DNA from 3 places in the Agarivorans sp. OAG1 genome. Region 3 is predicted to be linked to each of the others. Evidence: predicted binding sites of a transcription regulator. Region 3 holds the regulator's gene; each other region holds the start of a gene.

Region 1 (10,376 bases), 1.8 Mb from region 3:
AACACATTGTACAGCTTTGGCTTGCTGCACTACTGCTCCGTTCTTTACGATATATTCAAAGCGGGTATGTGACTTTGCTATGCAAACCTCAACCTTATCTTGATTGCGGCTGGCATTTACCACCGTATACAACACGTCATCATTGCTTACCATTGATACACTAACTTGGCGTTTACTCAGCATTTGATTTGCCTTGCGAAGCGCTTCTTCCGAGATTGTCGCCAGTACTTCCAAACCTTTACTCGCATCTCCAGCAGTCGCACCTACAGCAGCAGCTATAGGTAAACCAGCCTTACCAGTGCCTGGTACAAATACTCCCATGCCATTTTTGTAAAGATTTGGAGTTACCTTAACTTGAATAGAGTCTGGTAAACCACCAAGTAGTTCTGCAGCTTTAGCGCTAGCAAGCGCAACAGTAACGGGTTCGGTGCAACCTAATGCAGGTACCACTTCAGATTGAACTAAGTCTATGTATTGTTGCCACTGTTTCATGGATTATCTCAGCTAAGTGCGTTTGATACAGTGTACAAATATGTTTGTAGAAAAAGTTGGCGCAGTTTTAATAGTTAAGTCGAATATTAAATTAATTTTCTAATAAAAAGAAAAATATCAGAAAATAATTTCGTATATTTAAATATAGATGAGAAAGTGGCCCTAAAGCCACTTTAGAAATTTACCAATCAATGCCCTGGCGAGCTTTAATTCCTGATTCAAAAGCATGCTTAACATTTTTTACTTCAGAAATGGTGTCTGCAATATCAAGCACTTTGCGATGACATGCACGGCCAGTTACCACTACCGTTTGCTCTGCAGGTCGCTGCTTAATTGCTTCAACAACCTCTTCAACATCTAGGTAGTCATAACTTAACATGTAAGTAATTTCGTCCAATAACACCAAGTAGATTGATGGATCAGCTAGCCACTGCTTACAGCGTTGCCATACTTCTTGCGCAGCTTGGGTATCAAGTTCTCGGTTTTGAGTCTCCCAGGTAAACCCTGTTGCCATAGTGGCAAACTCTACCCCGTTGTTTTGCAGAAGATTGCGTTCTCCGCATTCCCAGCCGCCTTTAATAAATTGCGCCACCACTGCTTTGTAACCATGTCCAGTAGCACGCGCAACATTACCAAAACCAGCTGTCGATTTACCCTTCCCATTACCGGTAATAACCAGCACTAAGCCCTTTTCAATTTGTGCATCTTCAACTTTAGCATCCACACTTGCTTTCAACTTTTCCTGTCGTTGCTGATGCTTTTCTTGATCTTTACTCATCCCTGCTCTTTGTTCGTTACTGATTTGTTTTTAGTTTAGCTCGAGCCAAACCCAATAAACCAGTACTGTTTCTCTAGAATAGCGATAAACCTTTGGGTATAGTGCTTTCACGATAAAAAATGGAAGCCTTTATGCTTAAAGATAACCCTCTATTGGCTCAACTAAAGCAGCAAATTAGAGAGACCATTCCCACTGTTGAAGGTGTAGTAAAAGCTACTGAGAAGAACTTCGGTTTCCTTCAAACAGACAACAAAAAAAGCTATTTCATCTCACCCCCAATGATGAAAAAGCTAATTCACGGCGACCGAATTAGCGCAGCTATTCGCGAAAATAACGGTAAAGAAGCAGCAGAGCCAGAAACACTGGTGGAAGCCGCTTTAGATACCTTTGTGGCCCGTGTAAAGTTTGTTGATAAACGCACTAAGCTGCAGGTTGACCATCCATTGATCAACCAGTTGTTAAGTGCAAAAGTGATAAAAGATAGTGGATTCTCAATCAAACAAGGTGATTGGGTGTTAGCTAGACTGGTTAAACACGCACTTAAAGAACAACACTTCCAAGCCGAGATCTTCGAGTTTATCGCAGAAAGTGACGATAACTTTGCCCGATGGAAAGCTACTACTAAAAAGCACCAATTAGCTTGGGACCAGCCTGAACTCACTGAAGACCTGGCGATTATTGATCAAGAAGTTGAGCGTCGTGATCTAACCAACGAGTTGTTTTTCACTATCGACGGTGAAAATACCAAAGATATGGATGATGCAGTCTCAATCACGCGCGAAGCAGAACATTGGAAGTTAAAGGTCGCTATAGCGGATCCTAGTGCTTACATTAACAGTGAAAGCGAACTTGAAAAAGCTGCCAAACAACGAGCATTCACTTTGTACTTACCAGCACGCACTGTGCCGATGATGCCAAGTAAGTTGGCTAACGAACATTGCTCGCTAGTAGCAGATCAAGTTCGTCCAGCCTTAGTATGTGAAATGCTGATTGGACTTGATGGTGAGTTACAAGAAAATGCTGAGTTTTACTTAGCCACTGTTCAGTCCAAACATCGCCTAAACTACAATCAGGTGTCTGACTTTATAGAACAAAAGACCACTGAACTCGCAACAAACGCTGAGCTAGCTGAAGCTTTACAACAACTTAACTTGTTTAGTGAGCAACGTAATCAATGGCGCGCAGAGAACACCTCGGTGTTTGGCGATCAAGCAGACTACGAGTTTGTCTTAGATAATAAAGGTCAGGTTATCGATATTCTTCGTCAATCTCGTCGTAGTGCAAACCGTATGATTGAAGAAGCAATGGTGGCAGCCAACATTTGTGGCGGACGCTTCCTAGATGAAAAACTCGGCTTTGGAGTGTTTGCATGTCATTCTGGTTTTAAAGAAGAGAAGCTAGACGGACTAGTAGAGCTACTGGCCAAGTTTGAGTTACCGGTTGAGCGAGAAAAGCTCAATGACCTCGACTACTTCTGCCAACTAAGAAGAACCATCGCAGCGACTGGCGATAAATGCTTAGATCAGTTGGTAAAACGCCACTTTAATTTTGGTGTTTACAATGAAAAGTGCTTGCCTCACTTTGGTTTAGGTGAAGCTAAGTATGCAACTTGGACCTCTCCAATACGAAAATACAGCGATCTGTTAAATCATCGCCTTATTAAATCGGTGATTAATGGCGAAACACCTAATTCGCCATTATCTGAAGAGCTTTCTGAGCATCTAAGTGATAATCGCAAGAAGCAAAAGTTTGCTGAACGAGAAATGGCCAACTACTTGTATTGCGAGTATTTTGCAGAACAAGATCCAAATACATGTTTGTTGGCAGAAGTTAGCAATATAAACCGTGGTGGCCTTAATATTCGTCTAGTTAACAGTGGTGCCTCGGCTTTTGTACCAAAAACCAAGCTAGCTGGTAAAGATGAAGAGCTCACCATCGAAAGTGAGTTGGGCCGTTTATCCACTAAAAACAAACAATATAGCGTGGGTGATACCATCTCTGTAAAGATTGTAGAAGTGAAAAAGCTACAACAATCGATCGTTGCAGCCCCCTGTTAGTAAAGCTTCAAACCAATACAAAAAAGCCAGCGATTAGCTGGCTTTTTTTATCGATAACTAGATTTGTTTAGCTTGGATTACGAAGTTCTAAGTAATCGACTGCAATCTCTGCAGCTTCGGTTAAAAAAGCATCATCCAAATCAATATCTTTTGGCGCGTCTTCTAAGTCTTTAACAGGCTCCAGTTCAAGGCGAACTAAACGCTCATTTAAGCGAGCAAGTTGTTTCTGCTCTTTTTCATCGCGCTGAGATATCCTCGCTTTTTCATTAAGACTTACCGACTTCATATCTTTGTCTTTACGATAATCAGCTATATCACTAATGATGTATTGAAACTCTGGATCATTTGCAATGCGAGCCTGATGCTTTTTATCTAAAGCTTCAATATAAGGGCTAACATCGCCAAGCAACTTATAGTTAGCCGCTTTAATTTTATCCCAAGGCAAAGCATTATCTTCAACGCTCTCTCCCGTTTCTTCCGGCAACAAGGCAGAAGGATAAGAGATATCAGGAATTACGCCGCGATGTTGAGTACTACCACCGTTTATACGGTAAAACTTAGCAATGGTGTACTGCACATGGCCAAGTTCATTTTCGTACAAGTCGTAAATTCGACCTAAACCGCGGTGCTGCTGCACAGTGCCTTTACCGTAACTTTGCTCACCAATAACGATGGCTCTGCCATAATCTTGCAAGGCAGCGGCAAAAATTTCGGACGCTGAAGCGCTGTAACGGTCGATTAAAATAACCATTGGGCCACTGTAAGTGACTGAATTACTGGTATCGTTGTTTACCGTAATTCGACCAAGCTGATCGCGTACTTGTACAACCGGACCTTGTGGAATGAATAAACCGGTTAATGCGGTTGCTTCAGTTAATGCTCCACCGCCGTTGCCACGTAAATCAACAATCAAAGAACTGATATTCTCTTCATCTAATTTACGCAACTCTTTGCTGGCATCTTCACTCAAATTAACATAGAAACTAGGAACATTAAGCACCCCTACTTTCTTGCCTTCAATTTCAATTACTTCGCTTTTAGCAGCGCGGTCTTCTAGGCGAACCTTGTCGCGAACGATGTCTACGATTTTGGTTTTACCATCTACTTTGCCACCAGATGCAAGTATCTCAAGACGAACAGTAGTGCCTTTAGGACCTTTAATCAGATCAACTACGTCATCTAATCGCCAACCAATAATATCAACGATTTCATCTTCACCTTGAGCAACACCAACAATTTTATCTTCTGGACCTAGTTGGTTGCTCAGCGCTGCTGGTCCACCAGGAACCAAACTTCGAATCACGGTGTACTCATCTTCACCTTGCAGCACTGCACCAATGCCTTCTAATGAAAGATTCATTTCCATTTTGAAGCGTTCTGCAGTACGTGGAGATAAGTAACTAGTATGTGGTTCGATGGCGCGAGAATAAGCGTTCATTGCAGTTTGGAAAACATCTTCACTGCCGGTTTGCACTAAACGTTTAATCGCACTGTTATAGCGCTTGGCTAATACTTCGACAATTTTGTCGTGTTCGCGGCCTGCTAACTTTAAGTTTAGCGCATCGTATTTTACTTTTAAGCGCCACAGTTCTTTTATCTCAGCTTGGGTTTTAGGCCAATCAGCTTCGCTGCGATTAAACTGAAACTGTTCGTCTTTAGTAAAATCCATTGGCTCGTCGAGAACTTGTAAAGAGTAAACCAATTGTTGGTAGCGACGCTTAAGCGACAGGTCGAACATGGAATAAAGCGGTTCCAATCTACCTGCTGGTATGTCTTGATCTAGGCTGTAGCGATAACGTTCAAAGCGTAAAAAATCTTCTTCCAAAAACAAGCTACGGTTGTAGTCGAGTTGCTGAATAAACTTATCGAAGATTTCGCTAGATAATTCATCGTCGAAAGGAACACTGCGGTAGTGAGAGCGGGTATATAAAGCGCTAATTCTTTTTGCCGCTGTAGCATGTTGGCTTTGCTGGCTTAAAGTGGGTAGCGCATCTTGTCCTAATGTAGGCGTTTGAGCCAACAACAGAGTTGAGTAACTAAGCGTTAAAAAAAATAGCCACAGACGGCTCAAATATTTCATAGGCACCTATCTCACTACTAAATCAATTATGCAACGATATGTTCTGCTTTAACTTTAACTAACATACCGCTTTTAAGTGTAACAGCAATGCCATCTTTTGTTACTTCTGAGATCTGACCCGGCATTGGCGTTTTTCCAACCAATACACGAACTTCCTTCCCTGCAACTAAATCTTTACTGTCGATTTTTTCAATCGGCTTCTTCTCTGCTGCTGGTTTGCTGTCGCTAGTTTTAGGTTTACTAGTACGCTTGAAATCAGCTTTTGGTTTACGTGCAGCAGCTTTGTTTTTGTCTGCTTTTTCAGCTTGAGCCTTTTTGTTAGCAAAGGCTTTATCTTTGCTTTCTTTTAAGGTCTTTTGTGCATGTTCTACATGCTCTTGTTCAATTTCTGCGCCCTCTACACCGTCTAAGTCAACGCGTTTAGAGCCAACTTTTACGCCATGTAGGTAACGCCAGCTAGACGTATATTGACGCAGAGCAGAACGTAGTACGGTATTACTTACTTTCTCGTCTTCTTTTAGACGTTCAGCTAAGTCCTGAAAAATACCAATTTTAAGCGGCTTGGCTTCACCTTCTGTAGAAAAACAGTTTGGGAATTGTGTCGCCAAATATTGAATGACTTCTTTGCTATTTTTCAGTTTGTTAGTTTGTTCCATGATGACCTTTCTTATACATCTTTACTGGTACAGCGACAGGGCTGATTTCGGCTATTATAGTGAGCGTATATTGAAAAGCCATTAAAAATGCACATCACTTAGTTTATTTTCCAACACCTTAACTAAATACTCGATGCCAATTTGGTCACTTAGCTCGAATCGATTAAGACGTGGACTATCAATATCTACTACGCCAAACAGTTCACCATTAAGATATAAAGGCACTACGATTTCTGATTCGCTAGCACTATCACAAGCGATATGCCCCGGAAACTCATGCACATTTTCAACACGGAAGGTTTGCTGCTGCGCAAAGGCCGAACCACATACGCCTTTACCAACTTGTATTGAAGTACAGGCAGGTTTACCTTGAAACGGCCCCAAGAACAGCTGTTTTTTAGCTTTATCGGCTAAATAACACCCTACCCAGTTAATCTCTTCTAACTCGAGCCATAATAAGGCAGAAAAATTAGCTAGATTAGAAATATAAGGTAAGTCTTTATCTAACAAAGCGTCTAGTTGTTTACCTAGTGTTAAATAACGTGAAGATATATCAGTCACTGCATTATTCCTCGTCTTCAATCATCGATGCATCAAACTCCTGGCCTTTGAGCACTTGTTGCAGCGCATTTCGCTGGGAAGAAAGGTAAAAGCCTAAATTCTCGGCTTGTTGCTCGTTCATCTTAGGTTCTGCATGCTTTATCATTAATGTAAGCTGATCAGCTACGTCTAACATTTTGTCGTAATTGTCGGCTTCTTTTTTTGAACTAAAAGTCATTTTCTCTACACCGTTACGTTCGACGACATATTTAATAATTACAGCCACCGCTGCCTCCATTTACTGTTTTTATATACAGGGTAGTATGCACCATTCACTTTTAAACTACTAGTGACAAATTTTTACAGCATAGTTAGCCTGACTTAGCTAATATGTACTGTATGAAATCTTCTGAGTTATCAAAGCTATCCATCTGCCCAAGTTGTGATTTGTTGGTCGACACCCAAGCACATTGTAGGGCTGGAAACGTATTAATATGCCCACGCTGCAAACACACACTTGCGCGGGGGCGTAGAGCTCGTTTCTCTAGCCAATTTGCTTTAGCGTTAACGTGCTTGATTATGGTTACGCTTGCTAACACTTATCCGCTGTTAAGCTTTACATTTCTTGGGATCCCTAGTTCAGCCAATATTCTGCGCGGCACCGTGTTGTTACTCGAAAACGGCTATTATTTGGTGGGGTTCAGCGTGGTGCTAGCTAGTTTCATTGCGCCAATTCTGCTATTCAGCTTAATCTGTTATACCTCTTTGTCTTTAAGCAAAGGCTGGAAAGCTCCCTTTTTGGCAACAGCGCTGCATTTTCAAGACGATCTTATTCACTGGAGTATGATTGAAGTCTATATCGTTAGTTTTTTGGTAGCCTTGGTGAAACTAGTAGAATACGCAGATATCGATTTGGGCTATGGGCTTTGGTGTATCTGCATAACCTTGCTACTTTCTACCCGCCTAATTCAGCGTATAGAGCCAGCGGAATACTGGGAGCGTTATGTACACATCCGCTAAACAGTTAGGCTTAAAACAATGCAGGCACTGCAAACTGTCAATGCCCGAAGAACAAAGCCACTGTCAGCGTTGCCATATGCGAGTGCATTCACGAACCCCTCAAAGCATGCAAAAATGTTGGGCTTTTATCATTGCCGCTACTGTAGGACTGTTCCCAGCGAACTTAATGCCAATAACCGTTTTAAGTACTCGCGGTGCCCCCCAATACGAAACCATTATGTCTGGCGTGATCAGCTTAATTAAGGACGATATGGTAGGTATTGCGATAGTGGTATTTGTCGCCAGCATTGTGGTGCCTGTAATGAAACTTGTCGGCTTGGTTGTTATCTTATTGAGCCTGCAATTTAATTTGAATCTGAACAATCGACAACGAATTGTTATCTATAGAATAATTGACATTATTGGTAAGTGGTCAATGCTCGATCTTTTTGTTCTGTCTATCATGATTGCAGTATTTGAACGAAATAATTTAGTGGGCGTGGAAGCAGGACCCGGCGCCACCGCATTTGGCGCAGTAGTATTGTTAACTCTGTTCGCAGCAAAATCTTTTGATACAAGACTAATTTGGGATAAACAACTTGAATAACGCTAGTAAACCGGAACTTAAAAAAGAGAAGGTAATCTCCCCTATTTGGCTGTTGCCCATTTTGGCCGTGCTTTTAGGTGCTTGGCTACTATTCAAAGCTTGGTCTGAAGCAGGTGTGAAAATCAACATTGTGTTTGATAGCGCAAAAGGTATCACGGCCGGACAAACTCAGTTGTTTTACCAAGGTCTAGATATTGGCGTAGTGAAAACGGTAGAACTTGCACCTAATTTAGAAGGAGTAATTGTAGTTGCAGAAGTTAAACGAGAAGCAGAGCAGTTACTAAAAGAAGATAGCCAATTCTGGCTAGTTACGCCCAAAGCGTCGATTACAGAGATTAGCGGTTTAGACGCGCTAGTATCTGGTAACTACATTGAACTAAACCCCGGCAAAGGTAAATTTAGCGACGACTTTGTTGCACTTAATGAACCTCCTAATATTATTAGGGGTAACGGTTTGAATGTACGCCTTACATCAAACGATTTAGGCTCTCTAAATATTGGCTCCCCTGTTTACTTCAAAAAAATAAAAGTAGGCGAAGTACAACGTTATCAATTAAATGATCAACACCATGTAGAATTTGATATTCAAATCAAACCGCAATTCTCCCATTTAGTGAAAATTGATACTCGGTTTTGGAATGTAAGCGGCTTTGAGGCTGATATCTCTCTCGATGGGATGCAAATCTCTAGTGAAAGCCTAGCCAGCGTGATTTCCGGTGGCGTCAGTTTTGATAGCCCCGTTCAATCTGCTATTGCAGATAAAGGACAAAACTTTACCCTCTATGACAACCTTAAAGACTCACAACGTGGTAAAGCGATTCAAATCACCATGCAGCAACAACATGGTCTTGCAGCAAACCGCAGCAAGCTAGTTTATCGCGGCGCGGTAATAGGGTTTATCAATGATATTCAGAATACCGGAAGCCACGACCATTTTTTAGCGAAAGCCTTGGTCGAGCCTAAGTATGAAGATCTGTTTAACGATACAACCCAATTAGTTCTGATAAAGCCTGAAATAGGATTAAACGGAGTTAAAAATCTTGGTGCGCTAGTTGGTGCAAAACAAATCGAAGTGATTGCAGAGCAAGGTGAGCTTCAAACTGAGTTTATCCTTACTACATCACCAAAACCTCCCGTTGGAAGCAAGTCCATTAGCTTTACCACTAACAATGTTAAAGGTTTAGCAGTTAACAGTCCGATCGTTTACAACGGGCTAACCATTGGTAAAGTGACTGAAATCGACTTAATAGATCGCAGCTTTGAGCTAAAAGCTTTTATTCAGCCTCAATATACCAAACTACTTACGCAAGGCAGCCGATTTTATAACCAAAGTCCGCTAGCTGTGGAAGCAGATCTAAATGGAATAAGTGTTGAAAGCAGCGGTTTGAGTGGTTTTATAAACTCCCCAATCATATTGATGCCCGGACATAACAATACTCTCAGTAAGCAAAGTCAATATGCGCTGCATCACAACAAACAAGCAGCTCAGTTGTCTAAAGCAAAAATAGAGAGACCTTTATCGCTGCGCCTAAATACTGATTATTTAGGGTCATTAGGAGAAGGGGCGCCAGTTCTTTTCAGACGAGTACCGGTAGGAGAAGTTGAGCACTACAGCTTGTTAAAAGATGGCAGCATTGACCTAAAAATTAAAATTTTTGGCAACTATCGACACTTAGTAACGGATAACAGTCGATTCTGGCACGCATCAGGACTGGAAATTAAAGCCAGTTTAGAGGGTTTGTCGGTAAACAGTGAATCACTTAAATCATTGGTTATGGGTGGTATCAGTTTTGATCACTTCGAAGAACTGGCTAAGGAAAGTATCCGAACTGTTCATAAAACTAAACAGGATGCAACTAAGCGTCATTTAGCGATTAGCCTAACAACTAACGATAGCCACGGCCTCTACAACAACATGCCGATTAAATACCAGGGGCAGCAAATTGGTAAAGTCACCAACTTGCAATTCAATGATAGCCTTTCCGAACTACAAGCAGATGCTGAGTTGGACTTCCCCTTTTACAGAAACTTCGCCCGCAATGGCGCCTTATACTGGCAAGAAACTGCCTCTATCAGTCTATCTGAAGTAAAAAACTTAGATACCTTGGTAAAAGGCGACTTTATTAATGCCCTTCCAGGAAAAGGCAAACCCTCACAACAGTTTGTT
Region 2 (10,376 bases), 1.7 Mb from region 3:
GGGATAACTAAAACCGCAGCCTTGGAATTAGGTGAGCAAAATATTCGGGTGAATGCCATTTGCCCAACTTCGGTGGATACACCAATGGCGCGAGCTGAAGGTGGTGAACCTCAACTACGCATGGAGCATAAAGCAGTGCCGTTGGGTCGTATCGCCGAGCCGGAAGAGGTTGCTGCCATTATTCACTTTTTGGCCGCTCCCGACTGTGCCTTTGTTAACGGACAAACGATAGGGGTAGATGGTGGCTTTACCGCGGGTATGAGTATTAATGCCTATAACAGCCTAGCTGCAGAGTAGTGCTGCGCTAAGGCTTAGCGCAGTGATTCGCGCTGTTAAGTTACATAAACCGCTAAGTGTTTGGTGAACAATAATTTCTGCCTGTTATTGTTTTGACGCTTAGTTTGGCAAGTTGCCACCGGTAATACAGAGTATTACCGGTTTTTTGTTTACGCTGCGGTATCACTCGTGTCGCCATTGTCGGTAAATGTGGCTTTAGCTGCCAGTATTCGAGTTACCGTTGTAATGGTGCATAAAGCGGCAAATATAAATGCCAACTTAGCGAAGTGCTGTGGGAACAAACAAAATAGTACAAAGGTGGCGATAGTTTCTGTTCCTTCCGTTAAACCACCTAAATAATACAAGGATTTATGCGGATACACTGTGTTATCAATGTTGCGCTTAGCGGCCATAATCGCAAAGGTTAAGAAGCTTGAACCGGTGCCCATAAAGGTCCAAATAAGTACATTGGCCGCAACGGCATTTTGCTCGGGAGCTGCTAGCGCAAAACCTAACACAATGCCGGAGTAAAAAATAAAGTCGCAAACAATGTCGAGGTAGCCGCCAAAATCACTGCAACCTTGTCGGCGCGCTAATGCGCCATCTAAGCCATCAAAAGTCCGGTTGAGTAAAATAAGCGCCAAGGCAACATGGTATTGCTGAAAAGCGAGAAAAGGGATGGCGCTTAAACCAATAAAAAAACCAATAAGGGTAATTTGATTGGCGCTTAAACCGGCATTATCGAGTTGTTTAGCGCTGTAATCTAATGGTGCTTTTATAATTTTTATGGCGTAACGGTCTAACATTGTTGTCCTATTTGCTGTTGTTTATCTATCGCATGCTTAGCGAAAGTCTCGCGAGCGTACCGATAAATCGGCGAGTAACCACGAACAGTCTTCAAGCTTCCCTGCAATAATATGTATCACTTCATCGCAGCGTTCTAATCGTCCGTGTACTTTTAGAAGACGAGAAGAAATAAGAGCTTGGCGCTGCGCTTTAGCCGTTGCTGACCAGACTATCACATTGCTGTTGCCCGTTTCATCTTCTAAGGTGACGAAGGTGACATCGGCTGAAGATCCTGGCCGTTGCCGACCCACCACTAAACCTGCCACCTTAACTAACTGACCGTGTTTACAGTGATGCAATTGCGCTTGTGAGTAACAATTTTTTAATGCTTGGTGTTCACGTAATAAATGCAGTGGATGTCGCCGTAAACTAACCCGCGTTGCGCGGTAGTCTTGGCGAATATCTTCTATTTCACTAGGTGCAGTTAAGTTTACCGGTGCTTCTTTGGGCATAGCAAATAGTGGTAAGGGGGCCTCGGTACCGCTCATTTGCCAGCGGGTTTGGTGGCGATGCCCAGCTAAACAGGCAAAAGCGTCGGCAGTGGCTAAAGACTCTAAGCTGGTTTTGTCGAGTTGCTGGGTTAATTCACCGAGTTGGCTAAAACCTTGGCTCGGTCGATTTGCTAATAAGCGAGCAAACTTTTGTTTGTTTAGTCCTTTTACTTGTTTTAATCCTAATCTAATTGCGCCCTTAGGATCTTGACTGTAGTCGAGGCTATGTTCCCAATCGCTTTGGTTAATGTCGATGGGCAGAATACTCACTCCGTGGCGTTGTATATCTTGAATTAATTGGCTAGGGCTATAAAAGCCCATGGGTTGGCTATTAAGCAGTGCGCAGCAAAATGCCGCTGGCTCATGGCATTTTAGCCAAGACGAAATGTAAACCAGTAAGGCGAAACTGGCTGAGTGAGACTCGGGAAAGCCGTATTCACCAAAACCTTGAATTTGCGAAAATAAACGCTCAGCAAATGCGACAGGGTAGCCGCGCTGTTGCATGCCGTTGATGAGTTTATCGCGAAAGTAGGCTAGTTTGCCGTTGCGCTTCCAAGTGGCCATAGCGCGACGCAGTTGGTCTGCTTCGCCGCCACTAAATCCTGCTGCTACCATGGCTAACTTAATTACTTGTTCTTGAAAAATTGGCACGCCAAGGGTGCGCGCTAATACGGCTTCTACTTCTGGGCTAGGGTAATCTACCGGCTCTTCGCCATTACGTCGGCGCAAGTAAGGGTGCACCATGTCGCCTTGAATTGGGCCGGGGCGAACAATCGCTACTTCTATCACTAGATCATAATAGTTGCGAGGTTTTAGCCGTGGCAACATGCTCATTTGTGCGCGTGACTCAACCTGGAAAATGCCCACACTGTCGCCTTTGCATAACATGTCGTAAGTGGCGCTATCATCTTGTGGAATATCGCTAAGGCTAATGGTGCGTTGTTCCCGTTGGCTTAAGCTGGCAAGGCAGCGGCGAATGGCGCTTAACATTCCCAAAGCCAGTACATCTACTTTCATTAAATGTAGTGCTTCTAAATCATCTTTATCCCACTGGATGATAGTGCGATCGGCCATGGCGGCATTTTCTATGGGGACTAAGTCACACAGCTTGTCTTGGGCAATGACAAAACCGCCCACATGTTGTGACAAGTGACGAGGAAAGCCGCGTAGTTGTTCCACTAGTTCAGCAAAATTACGTGCATTAGCTTCTGGTAATAGGCCAGCCTGAACAATTTTTTGGCTGGTTGAGTTACTGCCATCACGCCAGTCAATATTGTGGTTAAGGCCATGTAGTATATGCGCAGGAATAGCTAAGGCTTTACCTATTTCGTTAATTGCACTGCGGGTGCGGTAGGTGACAATACTGGCAGCTAAAGCAGCGCGCTCACGGCCGTATTTTTGATAAATGTATTGAATGACTTCTTCGCGGCGCTGGTGTTCAAAATCGACATCGATATCTGGTGGCTCATTACGTTCTTTAGAAATAAAGCGCTCAAACAGTAAGCCCACTTGGCTGGGGTTAACTTCGGTAATATGCAAGCAATAACACACTACTGAGTTGGCGGCAGAGCCTCGCCCTTGGCAGAGAATGTTTTGCTGCCGTGCGTAGGCCACAATATCGTAAATAGTGAGAAAGTAGTGTTCGTAATTGAGCTCGCTAATTAAGCTCAACTCATGTTCGATTTGCGCTCGTAGTTCAGCAGAAAGCTGCTCACCAAAACGCTGTTGTATGCCTGTTTCAACAAGTTCTCGCAGGTATTGCTGGGCGCTGTAACCTGCGGGTACATTGTCTTTAGGATATTGGTAGCGGATCTCATTAAGACTAAAACAACATTGCGCAGCAAGTTGAGTGCTAAGGGCTAACTCGTCACTAGAGTAGCGCTGTTGCAAATGAGGCCACTGTAATAGGCGGCGTTCGGCATTACTGCTTAATAAAAAACCGGCTTGCTGCACTGTGCTGTGTTGGCGAATGGCATCAAGAATGTCGGCTAAGCGCTTTCTATTAGCCAAGTGCATGCGTGGGTTAATGGATGCAAGGCAGGGAATTGCGTGTTGCTTGGCTAATTGCCGATAGCTGTTTAGCACTTTAGTGGGTTGAGATAAGTCGTTATGTAACAGTAAATAGAGGCTTTGAGATAATTGTTGCTGCAGCAGCTTAAGGTGTGTTGCTTGTAGCGCAGGAGTGGCTTTAACCAAGAGTAAGCATTGGTTAAGTCGTTGATCAAATTGTTGTAGTGTGACTTGATAACTGCCTTTTTTACTGTGCTTTCTTGCTTGGGTAATAAAGCGACAAAGTTGCTGATAACCTTTAAGATTTTTAGCTAAAACCACCAATTGGCATTGTTCATCGGTGGTAAATTGGCTACCCACAATAAGCTTAATGGCTAATGGTTCAGCGGCTTGATGAGCTCGAACAACTCCACTTAATGAGCATTCATCAGTAATGGCAATGGCTTGATAGCCGTAGCGCTGGGCTTGTTCTACCATTTCTTCTGGGTGTGAAGCGCCGTATAAAAAACTAAAGTTACTCTGGGCATTAAGCTCGGCGAAAAGAGTGTTATTCATTAGGCAAACCAGCCATGTAGATACCACTGTTGTTTTTCTTGGCATACCCAAGCCAGGCCTTGATTGGGACTTTGCGCCATGTAGTAATCTCGGTTAATGCTTTGTTCATCCCACCACCCGCTAGCGATGCGTTCGGGCTCAGAGAGTAGGGTGTAATGTTCAATATTGATGGGTTTTAGCTGTGGCAGTAACCAGCAGGGGCGAGCAAACTGTTTAGGGTAATTAAGCGTCTCATGCTGAGACAAAGGCTGATATTGGCTGGCAAATTCGGGGCGAAAATCTGCTTGGCAGCTTAAGCGGCTAATCGCTTGCTCGCCCAAGCGCACACTTAATTGGTCAAACAGTAAGCTATCACCAATGGGTTGCTGTTGTTCAAACAAACCGGTGATTTGGTGACCAAGGGGATAAAGAGCTTGGGAATCTAAGCTAAATTCAATCACCGCAGCTGCTAGGCGAGTAGATTCCAACTTTAAACGAAATAGTGCTAGCCAATCTTGGCTGGTTTGTAATAAACGAGCACTTTTTAAGATGATCTGTTCGCTGGGTTTATCTCTAAAATTTAAATGCAGTACCAATATATTGCTGCAAAGCTGGTGTTGTCTTAACCACTGCTGAAAATGTTGGCAAGCCTGTTTTAGTGAAAACATTAGGCCTTGAATTGTGTGGGTTTCGGCTAACAAAGGAAAACGTTGTTGGTAATGGGCTTGTGCAGTGATGAAGCGCAGTGGAGTCGTTAATCGTCCATTAGCTTGATCGAGTAACGCTAGGCTATCTTCGCCTAAACGTTTACGCAGCTCTGGCCGAGGTAAACCATTAAGCTGTTTAATGGTATATAAGCCCATCGCTTGTAAAGCCGTGATTTGGTGAGAGGGTAAGTCGCTAAAGTTCAGTGGTAAATCGGCTAGCTGAGTAATTCCCGACCCTGCTTGCTTGATATCTTGCGAACGAGCTAACCAGCGGGCAGCTATCGCGCTATGGGCATGGGCAATACGAAAGCTAAGCTGTTGTTGCTGGTAGTGTTGTACCAACTTAGACACATGCTGTTCTGGTTTAGGGTAAATGGTATGCATACCGGCACCACTTATATATAAGCCATTGTCGGGATGAGTGGCGACTTGAGCGCAATAGTGCAAAGCCTGTTGAGCTAAACCCATAAAGTAAGCATCGCAAGATAAATCGCTTTGTTGGTATAAGCAAAGCTGAGGTGCTAGCTGATAAGCCGTATTGAGTGAGCAGCCTAAATACACCCCCAAATTATGTGCAACTTGGTTTAACTGAATAATTTGCTTGTTGTGATGTATTGCCAAGGCTTGTTGGCTGGGGTGCTCGCGTTGTAGTAGGTCCAACGCGAGCTGGGGAAAATCAAGGTAAATCCAATACATGTTGCACTTGCATAAAAGGCATCGGCATTAATTAAGTCGTGGAATGTGTTGCTCATAGAGCGGGGCGCCGCCACGACGTTTTAGCAGATGGTAGTTAATGTGTTCTGGTGACTTGCTAGGGTGCAAGGCCATTCTTACGCTGGCGCTAGAGCTTTGCTGTTGTTGCTGTAGCGGTCTAAATAAATAACTTAAGCAATCTCCTTGTTCTGCTGCTAACTGCAAGCGGCGGCTGGCTTTTAAATCTAAGCCGTCTAACCAGCCTAATACTGCGCTACAAGAGCCACTTTTTAATGCTTGCTCAATGGTCCACAGGGCATCGCTACACTGCTCAGGTCGAATAACAATGACTTTACTAATATCTACGCCGTGTTGTTGTAGTGCAGGGGCATTAGGCATAAATGGTGGTGCAACCCAAATAATCCAGCGTGATTGTTGACTAAGCTTAGTTAGAGCAGGAAGCAATAATTGTAACTCGCCAATGCCATGTTTTTCGTACAGCACCTCGGTGATGCCGCCCTGTGGCCAACCATGGTTAGGTAGTTGTTGGTCGAGTTGTGCAAAGCCACTTGAATGAACGTCAAGATGACTGTGTTGCCATTGGCTGCCTTGCCATACCTTGTTGCTTTGTAGCAGTTGTTCAATTTGTTGTGCCATTGTTCGCTCCATGCTCTAAGTCAATGTCGAAGTTTAACTGTGTTTTTATACAGTGTATGCATATACAGTATTCTTTGTTTGGAGATTTTGCAAATGTTTTTTTTGCTTTATATGTATGACAATTAAACTGATGTGCTAGTAATTTTTCGTAAATACTTGCAAAATAACATTGAAGGCTGAAAAGGTTTTCATAGGAAGCGTGCTAATAAATAGGGATTAAAATGATAACTCTTGGTGAATACATAATAGAAAAACAACACCAGTTTCCCGATGCCACAGGGGAGCTTACTCAGCTATTAGGGGCTATTCGTTTAGCCGCTAAAGTAGTTAACCGTGAGATCAACAAAGCAGGGTTAGTTGATATTATCGGCGCTACTGGCGTAGAAAATGTGCAAGGAGAAGTGCAACAAAAATTAGATTTATATGCGAACGAGAAATTTAAAGCTGCGCTTGAAGCGCGTGGTGAGGTATGTGGCGTAGCCTCCGAAGAAGAAGATGAGTTTGTTAGTTTTGACAGTGCTCGTTCTATCGACAGTAAATACGTTGTACTAATGGATCCTTTAGATGGTTCCTCAAATATTGACGTAAATGTGTCGGTTGGGACCATTTTCTCAATTTATAAGCGTATCAGCCCTTGTGGTGCGCCAGCAGTATTAGAGGACTTTTTACAACCGGGTCATCGCCAAGTTGCTGCAGGATATGTGGTATATGGTTCGTCGACGATGTTGGTGTATACCACAGGTCATGGGGTACATGGTTTTACTTGTGATCCATCGTTAGGCGTGTTTTACCTTTCTCATGAGAATATGACCATTCCTGATGACGGGGTAATTTACTCAATCAATGAAGGTAATTACCTTAAGTTCCCAACTGGGGTTAAGAAGTACTTAAAGTACTGCCAAGAAATTGAACCAGAAACCAATCGACCTTATACCTCGCGTTACATTGGATCTTTGGTGTCTGATTTTCACCGCAACTTGCTAAAAGGCGGAATTTACATCTACCCCTCAACGGCCTCTGCACCTAAAGGGAAGTTACGTTTATTGTATGAATGTAATCCGATGGCCTTTTTGATTGAGCAAGCAGGGGGCAAGGCCAGTGATGGCTTTACTCGTATTATGGATATTGAACCAGAAGAGCTGCATCAGCGGGTTCCCTTCTTCTGTGGCAGTAAACATATGGTTGAAACCGTTGAAGAGATGATGCGAGAGTATTCATCTGAAGAACAGTAAAACTAGCTCTTAATATTGTTTGCCCTGATGAGCCAATCATCAGGGCAAACAAAGATACGCTTTTCCTGCTGCTTAGCTTGCTCTGGTAAGTAGAGTTGTACAGGGCCTCGTGAAACATCTACTACATTACCAGCTTTGCTTAGTGAATAAGCGTTAGGGCTAAGCCATTGCTGCTTAGCTAATATATACCACCCCTGAGCTTGCATTGCCTGCCATTGAGTTAGGCTATACCAATGCAAATTTTGTGGAGTGGGGTGGCTATCATTGCCCAATTTAAACAAATACCCAGGCAACACAATGCGCTGTTTAAAAGAGTAGTTGGCATAGTTTTGGGCTAATGCTTGGATCTGTGGGTGTTTACCTAAAGGGATTTGCTTGAGCAGTAATTTACTGAGCTTATTGCTTAGTCTGTCTTGTTGATTGGGCCCCAAGTAATCAGAAGCGCAAGGTGAAGCATTGCGTGCTAGGTAAAACTTCACCGCTAGCTCCCAGTGCTCTATTTGTTGCTGCTGATGGTTTACCAGCAAAAAGTCGATAGCGCCTTGGGTTCGCCCATGTTGTTGCACAGCGACATTATCGGCGAGTAGCTGCCATTCTGGGTGTGCTTCAATTAAGCTCCGCCACAATTGCTCAAAATATAAACCTAAGCGAGAGTTAGCCTGTGGCTCAGCTATATGGGGTAAATGCTCCTTAAGCGTCCATTGCCACTGTTGTTGCCAGGTAGAGTCAACCATAAAAGGCAGGGCATGAGGCAGCAAAGCAGGCGCGTTTAAACACCAGTGCAGATCATTTCCCCATGCTTTTTTACTCACAAATGTTGCCCTTTTGTTATTAATTTACACTTATTTAAAGATTTTGCTTTTTATTTCGACTGTTTTACCGGTTTTTGTAGTTTTATTACCAAATGTCAGCTACTATTTAGTGGTCTAACCAGTTGAGGTGTTCGAAATGAGTAAGCAATTTTCTACCAGCATTATCATCGTTCGTCGTATCGCACTATTTTTAGTGGGTTTGGTTTCTTTCCCTTTTGTTGCCCTTGCCGGCCTAAGAGCGCCTTTCTATAGCGCATTGCACCGCCAGTGGATTAAGCGCAATAACCGTCCAAGTTGGATGCAGCAAGCTGACAAAATTAACCAGTTTGTTTTGTTCTAATCTATAAGGCTTGTTTAAAGCTGGGTCTGCTACTTACAATGTGCCAAACCATTGTGAGTTAATGTAATGAAAAATACCCGATTAGAAAACATATTAAACCAGCACTTAGAAAGCTTTAAGTTTAAAGACTACTGTCCCAATGGCTTACAAGTAGAAGGTCGTGCAGAGGTTAAGCGAGTTGTTACTGGTGTTACAGCTTGCCAAGCTTTAATTGACCAAGCCATTGAGCATAAAGCCGACGCTATCTTGGTTCATCACGGCTTCTTTTGGAAGAACGAAGCTGCAGTGGTTACCGGTATGAAGCGTCGTCGCTTGCAAGCCTTGTTAAACCACGATATTAACCTTTATGGCTACCACTTACCCTTAGATGTACATCCTGAGCTTGGTAATAACGCACAGCTCGCTAAGCGCCTTGGCATTACTTTGAAGCGCGGCCTGGAAGCGTGGGATCCGCGTAGCGTGGCCATGGTGGGTAAGTTAGAAGAGCCGCTTTCCGGTGAAGAGTTTGCCAAACGTATCGAGCAGGTGCTGCAGCGTAAACCTTTGCACATTGCTAATGGCCATAGCATTCAAAAAGTAGGTATTTGCACTGGTGGTGGTCAATCCTACCTTGGTTTGGCAGCTGAGCAGGGCTTAGATGCATTTATTAGTGGCGAAATTTCTGAAAACACCGTACATACTGCGCGTGAGATGGGCATTGATTACTTTGCCGCTGGCCACCACGCTACCGAACGTTATGGCGCGCAGGCACTAGGGGAGTGGTTGGCAGAAACCCACGACCTAGATGTTACCTTTATTGATGTAGATAATCCGGTATAAGCCTAAAAAGATATTGCGAATGATAATAGTTCGCAATATAATTGCTTTATTGTGATTGATGAGGTGAAGCAATGTTTGTATGTTTATGCCACGGCATTACTGATAAGCAAATTAAAGAAGCAGTACAACAGGGCTGTGAAAACTTAGCTGATGTACGCAAAAAGAATGGCGTTGCTTCTGAGTGTGGAAAATGTGCCAGAATGGCAAAAACCATCATTGATAAAGAATTATCTATTACACCTAAGTACTACGAAGTAGCCTAGTAAGCATTTTCTTAGGCTACTTAATCTGCTTCATCGCGGTGAATTAACAAATCAAATCCTTTATCCCGCCAATATTGAATAAGCTCAGGCTGCACGCCTAATATCGCTAATGACACCTGTTTCTCTAAGCAGCGCTGTTTTATGGTTTGCCAATATCCACGATTGTCATTATTTACGTTGAGCAAAATCCACATATCCAAAGAAATCACTAGCACATCAATTAAGTCCAACACTGTGGGATTGTTTATTAGTTGAGCCACTAAATTGGGTTGCCAAGCTAGTTGAACGTTTTGTTGTTTAATACGCACTAAGCTGGTTAGGTTTTCCATGGGCAGCTCAGGGCTAAACACCAACATCATTTCTGAGTAATGATCGGCTATTTGCGTTAGCGTCAAATTACGGTGATTCAGCTCTTGCTTAAAGTGGTGCCAATATACTGCATTAACAGGGGCATTAAACTGTTCATCTTGTTCAATGCTTGTTGGCCAATCCCAGTAGCCAACTAAGCTGTTGTCTGTCGTTGCATGAATCAGATACTGGCTATGTTTAGTGGCATGACTAAGTTGATTTAATTTGTGGCGATATAAGCGGAAAAACTGACGGCTCAAGTAGCCTATTTGGGTTTTGAATTGCCCAACTGTGATCGACGTATATAGGTTTAAACCATAATGCTTTGCCAGCAAAATGATGCTGTTT
Region 3 (10,376 bases):
TCAAAATGAAGCGATTGATAGGCTAGGCTATTTAACCGAAGGAGAAGCAGAGATTGAGATCCTCTCTGTAGATGGTGAAATGTTAATTGCAGAAAAATTTGTTTCTGGCAGCCTGCTAAATGCCGTTTCTTTTCTTGATGGGAAAACCTCGCCGGCAACGGTTGTTGCGGTGTCGGAATGTACCGTACTATTTCTGGCTTACAGTAAGTTAAGAAGTGAAGCTAATTTGGAGCATGAAGCGAAATTGCTTTCCGGTTTATGCGCTGCGGCGCTGTATAGAATGAGCGAGCAGCTGCTTTCTACCTCTTTGCTTATGCCACTTAAACAGCGTGTACTATTGCGCTTACAAAGTCTTAAACAACTTGATGACGAAGTATTAATTACTGCCGAAAAGCTAGCGGCTTATTTAGCCGTAAGCAAACACCGGGTTCATCGGGTGCTTAAAGAGCTCGAAAAAGACAGCAAGATAATTAACACCTACGGCGCAGTAAAACTCTTAGATAGCTAATTGCTCTAGCTTAGATCTTGTTTCGTCATCTACTTGATGTAAACGCACTAAACCAAGAGAAAGAGCTTGTTGCATGCTTATTGAACGAGTAATCAGAGCTTGCAGGCCCACCTGAGTCAACATCACCACCTTAGCGGTTGGTTCTGGCTTCTCTACATCGATCCTTATCGGTGAAGGACTGGGTAAAAGGTGTGACCACAATGGAATATCAGCTAATACAATATGCAGGTCTTCAATGTGATGCTCATGTAAGGACTTTGCGAATATTCTTAACCACCACGATGCACGTTGAAAGGTAGCGGCTGGTGGCAGTGGTTTAAGCGCTTGCAGATCATCACTTTTCTCTAAAAATATCGAGTTGATAAGCAGTTGTGATGCACCGGGCAAATCTAGTTCACCTTGCTCTGCACCAAAATGTAAGGGGCAAGCAGCAGCTGCGCCCGATAGCATCATGCTAATCGCTATTACTGACAATTTTTTCTCACGCAACATTGTTGTTAATCTTTTAGTTTTTAATACCGCGCGAATGATAGCAGTGAAAAATTCACTCAAAGTTGCAGCTTGCGATTTTTAAAACGCTCTCGCCAATTAGGATAGCCGGCATCATTTATCAACGATAAACATGTGAGATCCTGTATGCCTAAGTTTTCCAAAGTTGCTGCTTTTGTTGCAGTGTTTGCTACTAGTTCGGTGTTTGCCAACAGCTCGTTAGTTGTTGAAGAAAAGAGCGTTATTAGCGCCTCGGGTGCTGTAATTGCTGAGAGCCTGAACAATAAAGATGCTCAATATACCGACGGTGCTTATCAGGTTGCACCTGGAGTATGGTCATTAACTGGTATGGGGATGGACAATGTAAACGTTATTGAGACGGCAAACGGCATTGTTGTATTTGACGGTGGATTGAACCGAGCGTATGCCAAAAAAGCCATCTCACTGCTACCAGAGAACATAGCTAAGAAACCCGTAGTTGGGCTTATTTATACCCATTGGCACTACATTGTGGGTGCGGGTGAGTGGAACCTAAGTGAAGACACCGTGGTGGTGGCCCATAAAAATCATAAAGAAGAGTTTGGTGCTGCTTTGTCGACCGATTCGCCAATGGCAACAGTGCGCCAAGTGCGAGCGGGCATTCAGTTAGGTGCATTTCTTCCTGAGGAAGGACCTGATTCGCCATCAAAAACAGGAATGGCAAAAGTTAGCTTTACGGCCTACGACATGGAAGCTTACACGCCGCCTACCATGCTAGTGGGTGATGAAGAGACCTCTATCATAATTGATGGTATGGAGTTTGTTACCCACATGGGGCACACCGATACTATGGATGGCCTCAGCATTTATGTTCCAGAGAAGAAGGTCACTGTAGACAATACTTATTGGGCTCATGGCTTGTTCAATTACTCAACTTTGCGTGGTGATCGCTGGCGCGATATTGGGTTGATGGAATCTTCAATTGAGTGGCTATTGTCTAAAGATGTAGAGCATAGCCTGAAAGTTCATGGTAAGCCGGTATCAGGTGAAATATTTAAAGAGCAACTTGAGCATCAATTGATTGCAACTCGTGCACTGATTTCTGAAACCGAGAAAGCAATTGGTTTGGGTATGTCTCCCGACGAACTTCAGTACAGCGTGAAAATGCCAGAGATTGTTGCTAACTCTCCTTGGATGGAAGAAAACTATGGTGAGTGGACTTATCACGTTCGTCGTTACTACAACCATGTTATGCATTGGTTTGGCAATGATTCAATTGACCTTCACCCACTGCCAAGAGATTTAGAAGCAACCAAGATGGTTGAAGCGATGGGCGGATTAGACAAAGTGATTAACTTGGCTAAACAAGCTCAAGCAGACAATGACCATCAATGGGCTGCTCAACTTGCCACTTATGCAATTCGCGCTGGTGAAGAAAAGGCAAAACAAGTGAAAGCTGACTCTTTGCGCGCTATGGCCCAGAAAGCATCGGCATCTAATACCCGTAATTGGATGCTTACCCATGCTCTAGCCTTAGAAGGTAAAATTGAGCTGCCAATAGTGCTAACTGGCGAATACTAATCTCAATCAAAAGCCTGCGCATTGTGCGTGGGCTTTTGTGTAAAGATAGAGGAGTGTATCGATGAAGAAGCTATTTGCTATTTACCTGCACAGCATGATGCGCCTAGCAGAGCATAGTTGCAGTATGAGATGGTTATTGCGTAAAGGGAACACCGCTCTGGTAAAGCACTTAGTAAAGCAATATCAGAATAAAGGACTGGGTGCCTGGCAAGCTTTTTGGATCCCCGCGCTTAGCGAGTATGGGAAGTATCGCGCTCCTTATTTGGTTAAGAAAATGAATATTGACCAACACTCTGCTCGCGCTATTGGCTCTTACCATGATTATGAAGATCCAATATTTGGGGTAGAAGGGCATTGGGAAGTCGATGCGAATGGAGATCCGGTTAGGGTCGAAACTGCATGTGTTGCTTGCGAAGATTTAATGCGAGAGTCACAAGATCCTAAATGCAGTGGCGAGTTTTGTCGGCACGTTGTGTCGGCAATGGAGAATGCTACCGGTTGTGCCATTAACCCCAATTACAAGGTCGAGATCATCGCACTACTTACCGAAGGTGACGAGTCATGTCGGTTTGTTCATCGCATTAACTAATGGGTTTACCTAATTTGTACTAAAAGAGTGGTATCTAACAGCTATGCGTACAGCCACATATAGCTTGGTTGAAAATACACTTATAAGGAGATACGGAACCAGCCAAGAACTTGCTAAAGAAATGATTAAATTAGGAAAAGTGCAGCAACTAAATAAAGGTGACTTCATCTATTTTCAGGATGGAAGGTCAGAATTTATTACCTTTCTAATTACGGGGATACTGGGTTTTCACCAAGCGGGTAATGGCAATTCTGGGGTGTACGTTAATATTATTTATCCTGGAATTATTTTAAACGAGACTCAGTTTTTTATGGGAGGCAATTCGCCCTTAGACATCAACACATCTTGCGAATGCCGAGTGTTAACCTTGTCTTTCAAAAAAGCGCAAAACCTTATTGCTAGCTCTCTAGAATTTAACCAGATGCTGAATCAATCTATGGCTAAAAAGCAGCGAGCACTAAGCCGATTGTTTCATCTTAGCTCTGAGCGTCCTCCTCAGAAAAAGGTATACAAAGCCCTAGAGGTACTTAGTGATCTAAACCAAGATGATGTATTACCTATCAATATACTGTCCTTGGCATCGTTACTTAATATGTCTAGAAACACTGTGGGCAGTGCACTAAAAACGCTGATTTCTAATGGCATTATCGACAAAGCACATCCAGGGTATCGGATCGCTGAAAAGGATCTAACTAGTTAAGCCAAGTGCTTAATATTGTTTACGGTGTGAGAGTCATGCTTTCTCGAGTAAGACACCTTAATGTTAATTACTGTTTAGGTCTCTCAGGAGCTTGTGTTGGGCCGAGATATTACAGTTTTTCTTATGTTCGAATGTGATGCATCATTGTGAAAAATAGCATTTTCACAATCCTTTCTAACCCAGTTTTTCCTATTCCTAGCTAGCGGTTCCAATTCGTCGATTTCAACTTCCTAAATTATTGTCAGTCCAATCGAGTAATAAAGGTTTGCTCGTCATCCACAAAAGCGACAAAGCCGCCGTGGTAGATAAACACCCGTCCGCGTCCCTCCACTAAGCAGGCAAGCTGTGGGTTTAAATCTTCTTCGTTATATTGGCTTTGAAAAGTGCCAGTATCGGTGATAATACCGCTGAATGTCGGCAAATATCCATGCGTGCGCTTGGCTTGATCAATTAGGCTCAGCTCGCTGGCAGTAGAAAAGCATGAGGGGATCGCAGCCGCTTCTTCGATAAACAGTGTTTTCAGTTCTTCAAAAGCTGTAATCACCAGCCAGTCGATGCCGTTAACATGATGGATAAACATAGAGTTTCTCGGTAATTTTAATGCGGCGATTTTATCACTATCAGGGGAAGAGCGTAGTAGAGATTTAGTTGCTAAAGGTGGTAACTTTGTTCAGTTTCCATCACATTGCAATCTGTCTCTCAAAATATGGGGTGTAGTTTCAAAGTAGCGGAAAGAATTCCAATGAAACTGAAACCTACACTACAATAAGTCACTGATTTAGATAAATCCTTGCTTCATTGCTCATGCTGTATATACTAACAGTGTGCTGTATAAACTTACAGGTAGAATATGAAGCCCTTAACACCCCGTCAAACAGAAGTATTTGAATTAATTCGTCGTCATATTTCCGAAACGGGTATGCCGCCAACCCGTGCAGAGATCGCTAAAGAATTAGGCTTTCGTTCCGCTAATGCGGCAGAAGAGCACCTACGAGCACTTGCTAAGAAAGGGGCTATTGAGATGATCCCTGGAGCTTCGCGCGGTATTCGCATTAGTGAAGAGTATTTGCCAGCCAGCGCTAATGAGCCAGTGGCCGAAGACTTAGAACCCGGTTTACCCTTAATCGGCCAAGTGGCTGCAGGCGAGCCTATTTTGGCGCAGGAGCATGTAGAGTCGCACTATGCGGTAGATGCTAACTTGTTTAATCCTCATGCTGATTATTTACTGCGGGTGCAGGGAATGAGTATGAAAGACATCGGCATTATGGATGGTGACTTGTTAGCGGTGCACAAAACCAATAATGTTCATAATGGGCAAGTGGTGGTGGCACGTTTAGAAGACGATGTTACGGTTAAGCGTTTTGAACGCGACGGTAAAATGGTTTACTTGCATCCAGAAAATGAAGAGCTCTCAACTATTGAAGTTGATTTAGAGTATCAAAGCATCGAAATTGAAGGCTTAGCGGTAGGTATTATTCGCACTGCCGATTGGATGTAAGCCTTACATAGCAATAAGTTCCGCCCTTTTTAAGCCCAAATCAGCCCGATTTGGGCTTTTGTCGTTAGCATCACATCTTTTGTGTTTATCCATAAAAATCTCAACAATATATTTACATTTCTTTAACTTAGGGGTTAATTTATAAGCAGTAGCTTGTATTTAGCTGTTGCTGTCTACTACTTTTGGGGTGGGGGATTTCCCTTTTTCTGCAGCTACTTTCCTAGTTTGGAGAGTTGTTGTCGTTGGCTACTAGCAAAGGAGAGCGCTGTGGGCCGATGGATTCAGCTAATAATGCTGACATTCTTTTCGTCGCAAGTATTTGCGCAAGAAATGTCATTCAACTTACGTCCGGGTGTTACCGCCATTAGTGAGCAGGTTTATGGCCTGCACATGACAATTTTTTATATTTGTTGTGCTATTGGGGTGCTGGTGTTTGGCGCCATGTTCTGGGCTATTTTTCATCATCGCAAATCTAAAGGGGCCAAGCCGGCTCAATTTCATGAAAGTACCAAAGTAGAAATTATTTGGACCATCGTTCCTTTCATTATATTGATAGGGATGGCGATTCCTGCCACTAAAACCCTGCTGGCCATGGAAGATCCTTCCGATGCCGATATCACGATTCAAGTAACAGGTTCCCAGTGGAAGTGGCATTACAAATACTTTGACCGTGAACTGGAATTCTACAGTGTGCTGGCATCTGATATGGATGAAGTTAACGGCAAGCTGGAAAAACGCAAAAACTACTTGCTTGAGGTAGACCGACCGCTGGTATTGCCCATCGATAAAAAAGTGCGCTTTTTGATGACTTCGGAAGATGTTATCCACTCCTGGTGGGTACCTGATTTTGCAGTGAAGAAAGACGCCAACCCCGGCTTTATTAATGAGGCTTGGACCATCATTGATAAACCCGGCATTTACCGCGGCCAGTGTGCTGAGTTATGTGGTAAGGACCACGGCTTTATGCCGATTGTGGTTATCGCTAAAACGCAGGCCGATTACGATGTTTGGTTAGCCGAGGAAGAAGCCGCTTATCAAGCCAAACAAGCCCAAGAGTTAGAGCTGGTTGCTATGACTATGGAGCAAGACGAACTGATGTCGCTGGGCAAAAAAGTCTACGACAAAAGCTGTGCGGCTTGCCACCAAGTTAACGGTGAAGGCTTACCAGGTGTGTTCCCTGGCTTGAAAGACAGTCCAATCGCTATTGGTGATGTGGGCAAACATATTGAAGTAGTTGTGAATGGTGTACCGGGCACTGCGATGCAAGCCTTTGGTAAACAGCTAGGTTTAAAAGAGCTGGCTGCCGTAATTACTTACGAGCGTAACGCTTGGGGTAATGATACCGGTGATTTAGTGCAGGCCAAGGATGTTGTGGCCGTGCAAAACGCAGCGCAGTAGGGAGAGAGATAATGAGCACGATTAGTGACGTTCATGCTGACCATGATGAGCACCATCACGGTGCCCCGCGCGGTTTAATGCGTTGGGTATTAACCACTAACCACAAAGACATTGGCTCAATGTATTTGTGGTTTAGTTTTGCCATGTTTATTACCGGTGGCGCAATGGCGATGGTGATCCGCGCCGAGCTGTTCCAACCAGGTTTACAGTTAGTTGAACCTAACTTTTTCAATCAAATGACCACCATGCATGGCTTAATCATGGTGTTTGGTGCAGTGATGCCTGCCTTTACCGGTTTGGCTAACTGGCTGATTCCGATGATGATTGGCGCGCCAGATATGGCCTTGCCACGCATGAATAACTGGAGCTTTTGGATTTTACCTTTTGCTTTCACCATGCTGTTGGCCTCGTTGTTTATGGAAGGTGGTGGCCCTAACTTTGGTTGGACTTTCTACGCGCCGCTTTCTACTAACTACAGTCCAGACAGTACCGCTTTGTTTGTATTCTCGGTGCATATTATGGGGATTAGTTCGATTATGGGGGCGATCAATGTGATTGTAACCATTATGAACTTACGTGCACCCGGCATGACTTACATGAAGTTACCGCTATTTGTGTGGACCTGGTTTATTACCGCATTTTTGTTGATTGCTGTGATGCCGGTATTAGCAGGTGCAGTGACCATGGTGCTTACAGATAAGTATTTTGGTACGTCGTTTTTTGATGCCGCCGGCGGGGGAGACCCTGTACTGTTTCAGCACATATTCTGGTTCTTTGGCCACCCCGAAGTTTACATTATGATTTTGCCGTCATTCGGCATTATCTCGGCGATTGTTCCAGCCTTCTCTCGTAAAAGGTTATTTGGTTATGCCTCGATGGTTTACGCCACAGCATCTATTGCTGGTTTAAGCTTCATTGTGTGGGCGCACCATATGTTTACTACTGGTATGCCTGTTGCGGCTGAGTTGTTCTTCATGTTTTGTACCATGCTGATCTCGGTACCTACTGGGGTGAAGGTATTTAACTGGGTGGCCACCATGTGGCGCGGCTCAATGACCTTTGAAACGCCGATGTTATTCGCACTGGCCTTTATTGTGCTTTTCACCATCGGTGGTTTCTCGGGATTGATGTTGGCGATTACGCCGGTGGATTTCCAATATCACGACACTTATTTTGTGGTGGCGCACTTCCATTATGTACTGGTAACAGGCGCGGTATTCTCGATTATGGCTGCTGCTTATTATTGGCTACCTAAGTGGACCGGTAATATGTACGACGAAGGCCTGGGCCGGCTACATTTCTGGTGTTCGCTTATCTCGGTAAATGTGTTGTTCTTCCCTATGCACTTCTTAGGCTTAGGTGGCATGCCACGGCGTATTCCAGATTATGCGCTGCAGTTTGCCGATGTTAACGCTATTGTGAGTATTGGTGGCTTTGCCTTTGGTTTGTCGCAGTTCATCTTCTTGTACATGGTGATTAAGTGTATTAGAAGCGGTGAACCTGCGCCGGCTAAACCTTGGGAAGGCGCAGAGGGCTTAGAGTGGGATGCATTGCCATCGCCAGCGCCTTATCACAGTTTCTCTACACCGCCGGAGATTAAATAATATGCTTGGCCATGGCCGTTTAGTCACAAAGCTGCTGCTTGTAGTAGTGGCTATGTTCGGCTTCGGTTACGCCTTAGTGCCACTGTATGACGTATTTTGTCAGGTTACTGGCATTAACGGCAAAACAGCTACAGAAGCCAGTGAAATAAGCCTTGTTACCGACCAACAGCGCACCGTAACCGTGGAGTTTATTAGCTATGTACCGCAAGGGCTTAATTGGAAGTTTGGCCCTAAGGTTAACCAAGTAAAAGTCCATCCAGGTGAGACTCTACAGGTTGATTTTAGTGCTAGTAACCTTACTCCCAAACGTGGCACGGTGCAGGCGGTTCCCTCGGTTAGCCCTGGTTTGGCGGCCAATCATCTAAAAAAAGTCAGCTGTTTTTGTTTTGAGCAGCAAACCCTAGCTCCGGGTCAGCAACAAGACATGCCATTGTTCTTCTATGTAGATCCTGAGTTACCTAAAGATATAAATACCTTAACTTTGGCTTACACCTTATTTGCCGTAGAGGGCGAGCCGATTGAATCTGAAACTGCACAAGTAAGTGCTGATGGAGAGGTGAGCAATGACGCAGCCTTATGAGAAGTATTACGTTCCTGCGCAAAGTATTTGGCCAATTGTTGGCGCGGTGGGTTTATTCCTAATCGCCATGGGCGCTGGTTTTTCTGTTCAACAAATGGGCAGTGAACAAAGCTACGGCCTTTGGATATTGTCATGTGGCTTTGTGGTAATTGTTACCATGATGTTTGGTTGGTTTGGCAATGTTATCCAAGAGAGTATGGATGGCTTATATAGTGCCCAAATGGACCGCTCTTTTCGCCAAGGCATGAGTTGGTTCATTTTCTCTGAGGTAATGTTCTTTGGTGCATTTTTCGGAGCGTTATTCTACGCCAGAATGATTGCTGTGCCTTGGTTGGGCGGTGCTGGTAATAATGAAATGACTGGCGCGGTGTTATGGCCAGAATTTACTGCCATGTGGCCGCTAGTTGAAACGCCCGGCGGTACAACAACCCAAGCGATGGGCTGGTTTGGCTTGCCGTTATTGAATACCGTAATACTGGTGATTTCGTCAGTGACATTGCACTTTGCTCATGTGAGTTTAGAAAAAGATAAACGCGGGCCACTTAAAATGTGGTTAGCCATTACCTTGGTGCTAGGTTTTGCTTTCTTATTTTTCCAGATTGAAGAATACATTCACGCGTATCAGGAATTAGGCTTGCGCCTTGATTCAGGCATTTATGGCAATACCTTTTTCTTACTCACGGGTTTTCACGGCTTACACGTTACGTTAGGCGCCATCATGCTTACGGTGATGTTTTTGCGGGTACTAAAAGGCCACTTCACCGGTAAGAGTCACTTTGCATTTATGGCATCGAGTTGGTATTGGCACTTTGTAGATGTGGTGTGGTTGTGTCTGTTTATTTTTGTCTATGTGCTTTAGTAAGGGCGTGGGTTGGGCTGAATGATGCCCAAGGCCATGGCGAGTAAAACCAATAGGATAACCAACACGCTAAAGATTAAGCGTTTACCTAAGTAATGGGTCATTGGTTTTTCTCCGCCCTTTAGCATTACCCGTAAAGCAAACAGCATGTTCACCACTACAAACAGGATTAACGCGGTAATTAGCAGTTTTATGACCATAACTAAGCTCTCTCAACAGGCTGATAAAAAAACAGTTTCTTACCGCTTGATACTGTTTGTTGTACTTATGGTTGCGCTGATAGGGCTAATGGTCAAGCTTTCCTTGTGGCAATGGCAACGCAGTGAACAAAAACAGCAGTTATTAGATCAATACCAGCAGCAATCACAGCTCGAAACCAGCTTAGAACAGGCCCTTGCTTCGGGTGTGCAGCCGTTTCAATTAGTTACGCTAAGTGACATTGCAAGTTCGGGTAAATTTTTGTGGTTAGACAATAAAGTAAATGAAGGAGTAGTGGGGTACGACGCCTATACCTTAGCAGATACCCCTCAAGGCAATGTACTAGTGCGTCTTGCTTGGCAGCCCGCAGGAACAGATAGGCGTTTGCTACCA

Evidence for each region. The regulator LexA, encoded in region 3, represses DNA repair genes until DNA is damaged. The targets are predictions, from matches to a motif close to TACTGTATNNNNATACAGTA.
Region 1: the regulator LexA is predicted to act here: its motif matches at 6,903-6,922, upstream of OAG1_RS10090 (YebG family protein).
Region 2: the regulator LexA is predicted to act here: its motif matches at 6,265-6,284, upstream of imuA (translesion DNA synthesis-associated protein ImuA).

Annotation. Positions count from the first base shown of each region.
Region 1 is NZ_AP028990.1:2,212,886-2,223,261, reverse strand. It holds gene OAG1_RS10120 (L-serine ammonia-lyase, iron-sulfur-dependent, subunit alpha) at 1-492, opposite strand, end outside; gene cobO (cob(I)yrinic acid a,c-diamide adenosyltransferase) at 674-1,270, opposite strand; gene OAG1_RS10110 (exoribonuclease II) at 1,402-3,327, shown strand; gene prc (carboxy terminal-processing peptidase) at 3,395-5,407, opposite strand; gene proQ (RNA chaperone ProQ) at 5,434-6,063, opposite strand; gene OAG1_RS10095 (GAF domain-containing protein) at 6,145-6,624, opposite strand; gene OAG1_RS10090 (YebG family protein) at 6,629-6,889, opposite strand; gene OAG1_RS10085 (paraquat-inducible protein A) at 7,183-7,623, shown strand; gene OAG1_RS10080 (paraquat-inducible protein A) at 7,607-8,209, shown strand; gene OAG1_RS10075 (MlaD family protein) at 8,202-10,376, shown strand, end outside.
Region 2 is NZ_AP028990.1:2,070,001-2,080,376, forward strand. It holds gene OAG1_RS09475 (SDR family oxidoreductase) at 1-297, shown strand, start outside; gene OAG1_RS09480 (CDP-alcohol phosphatidyltransferase family protein) at 447-1,082, opposite strand; gene OAG1_RS09485 (error-prone DNA polymerase) at 1,119-4,178, opposite strand; gene OAG1_RS09490 (DNA polymerase Y family protein) at 4,178-5,560, opposite strand; gene imuA (translesion DNA synthesis-associated protein ImuA) at 5,588-6,214, opposite strand; gene fbp (class 1 fructose-bisphosphatase) at 6,436-7,446, shown strand; gene OAG1_RS09505 (DUF1853 family protein) at 7,449-8,258, opposite strand; gene OAG1_RS09510 (DUF2517 family protein) at 8,395-8,598, shown strand; gene OAG1_RS09515 (Nif3-like dinuclear metal center hexameric protein) at 8,665-9,417, shown strand; gene OAG1_RS09520 (bacterioferritin-associated ferredoxin) at 9,489-9,680, shown strand; gene OAG1_RS09525 (hypothetical protein) at 9,701-10,376, opposite strand, start outside.
Region 3 is NZ_AP028990.1:376,277-386,652, forward strand. It holds gene OAG1_RS01745 (Crp/Fnr family transcriptional regulator) at 1-508, shown strand, start outside; gene OAG1_RS01750 (hypothetical protein) at 497-1,000, opposite strand; gene OAG1_RS01755 (alkyl sulfatase dimerization domain-containing protein) at 1,145-2,557, shown strand; gene OAG1_RS01760 (hypothetical protein) at 2,619-3,146, shown strand; gene OAG1_RS01765 (Crp/Fnr family transcriptional regulator) at 3,268-3,846, shown strand; gene OAG1_RS01770 (cytosolic protein) at 4,088-4,426, opposite strand; gene lexA (transcriptional repressor LexA) at 4,697-5,344, shown strand; gene coxB (cytochrome c oxidase subunit II) at 5,675-6,742, shown strand; gene ctaD (cytochrome c oxidase subunit I) at 6,754-8,346, shown strand; gene OAG1_RS01790 (cytochrome c oxidase assembly protein) at 8,348-8,926, shown strand; gene OAG1_RS01795 (cytochrome c oxidase subunit 3) at 8,910-9,785, shown strand; gene OAG1_RS01800 (DUF2909 family protein) at 9,782-9,985, opposite strand; gene OAG1_RS01805 (SURF1 family protein) at 9,978-10,376, shown strand, end outside.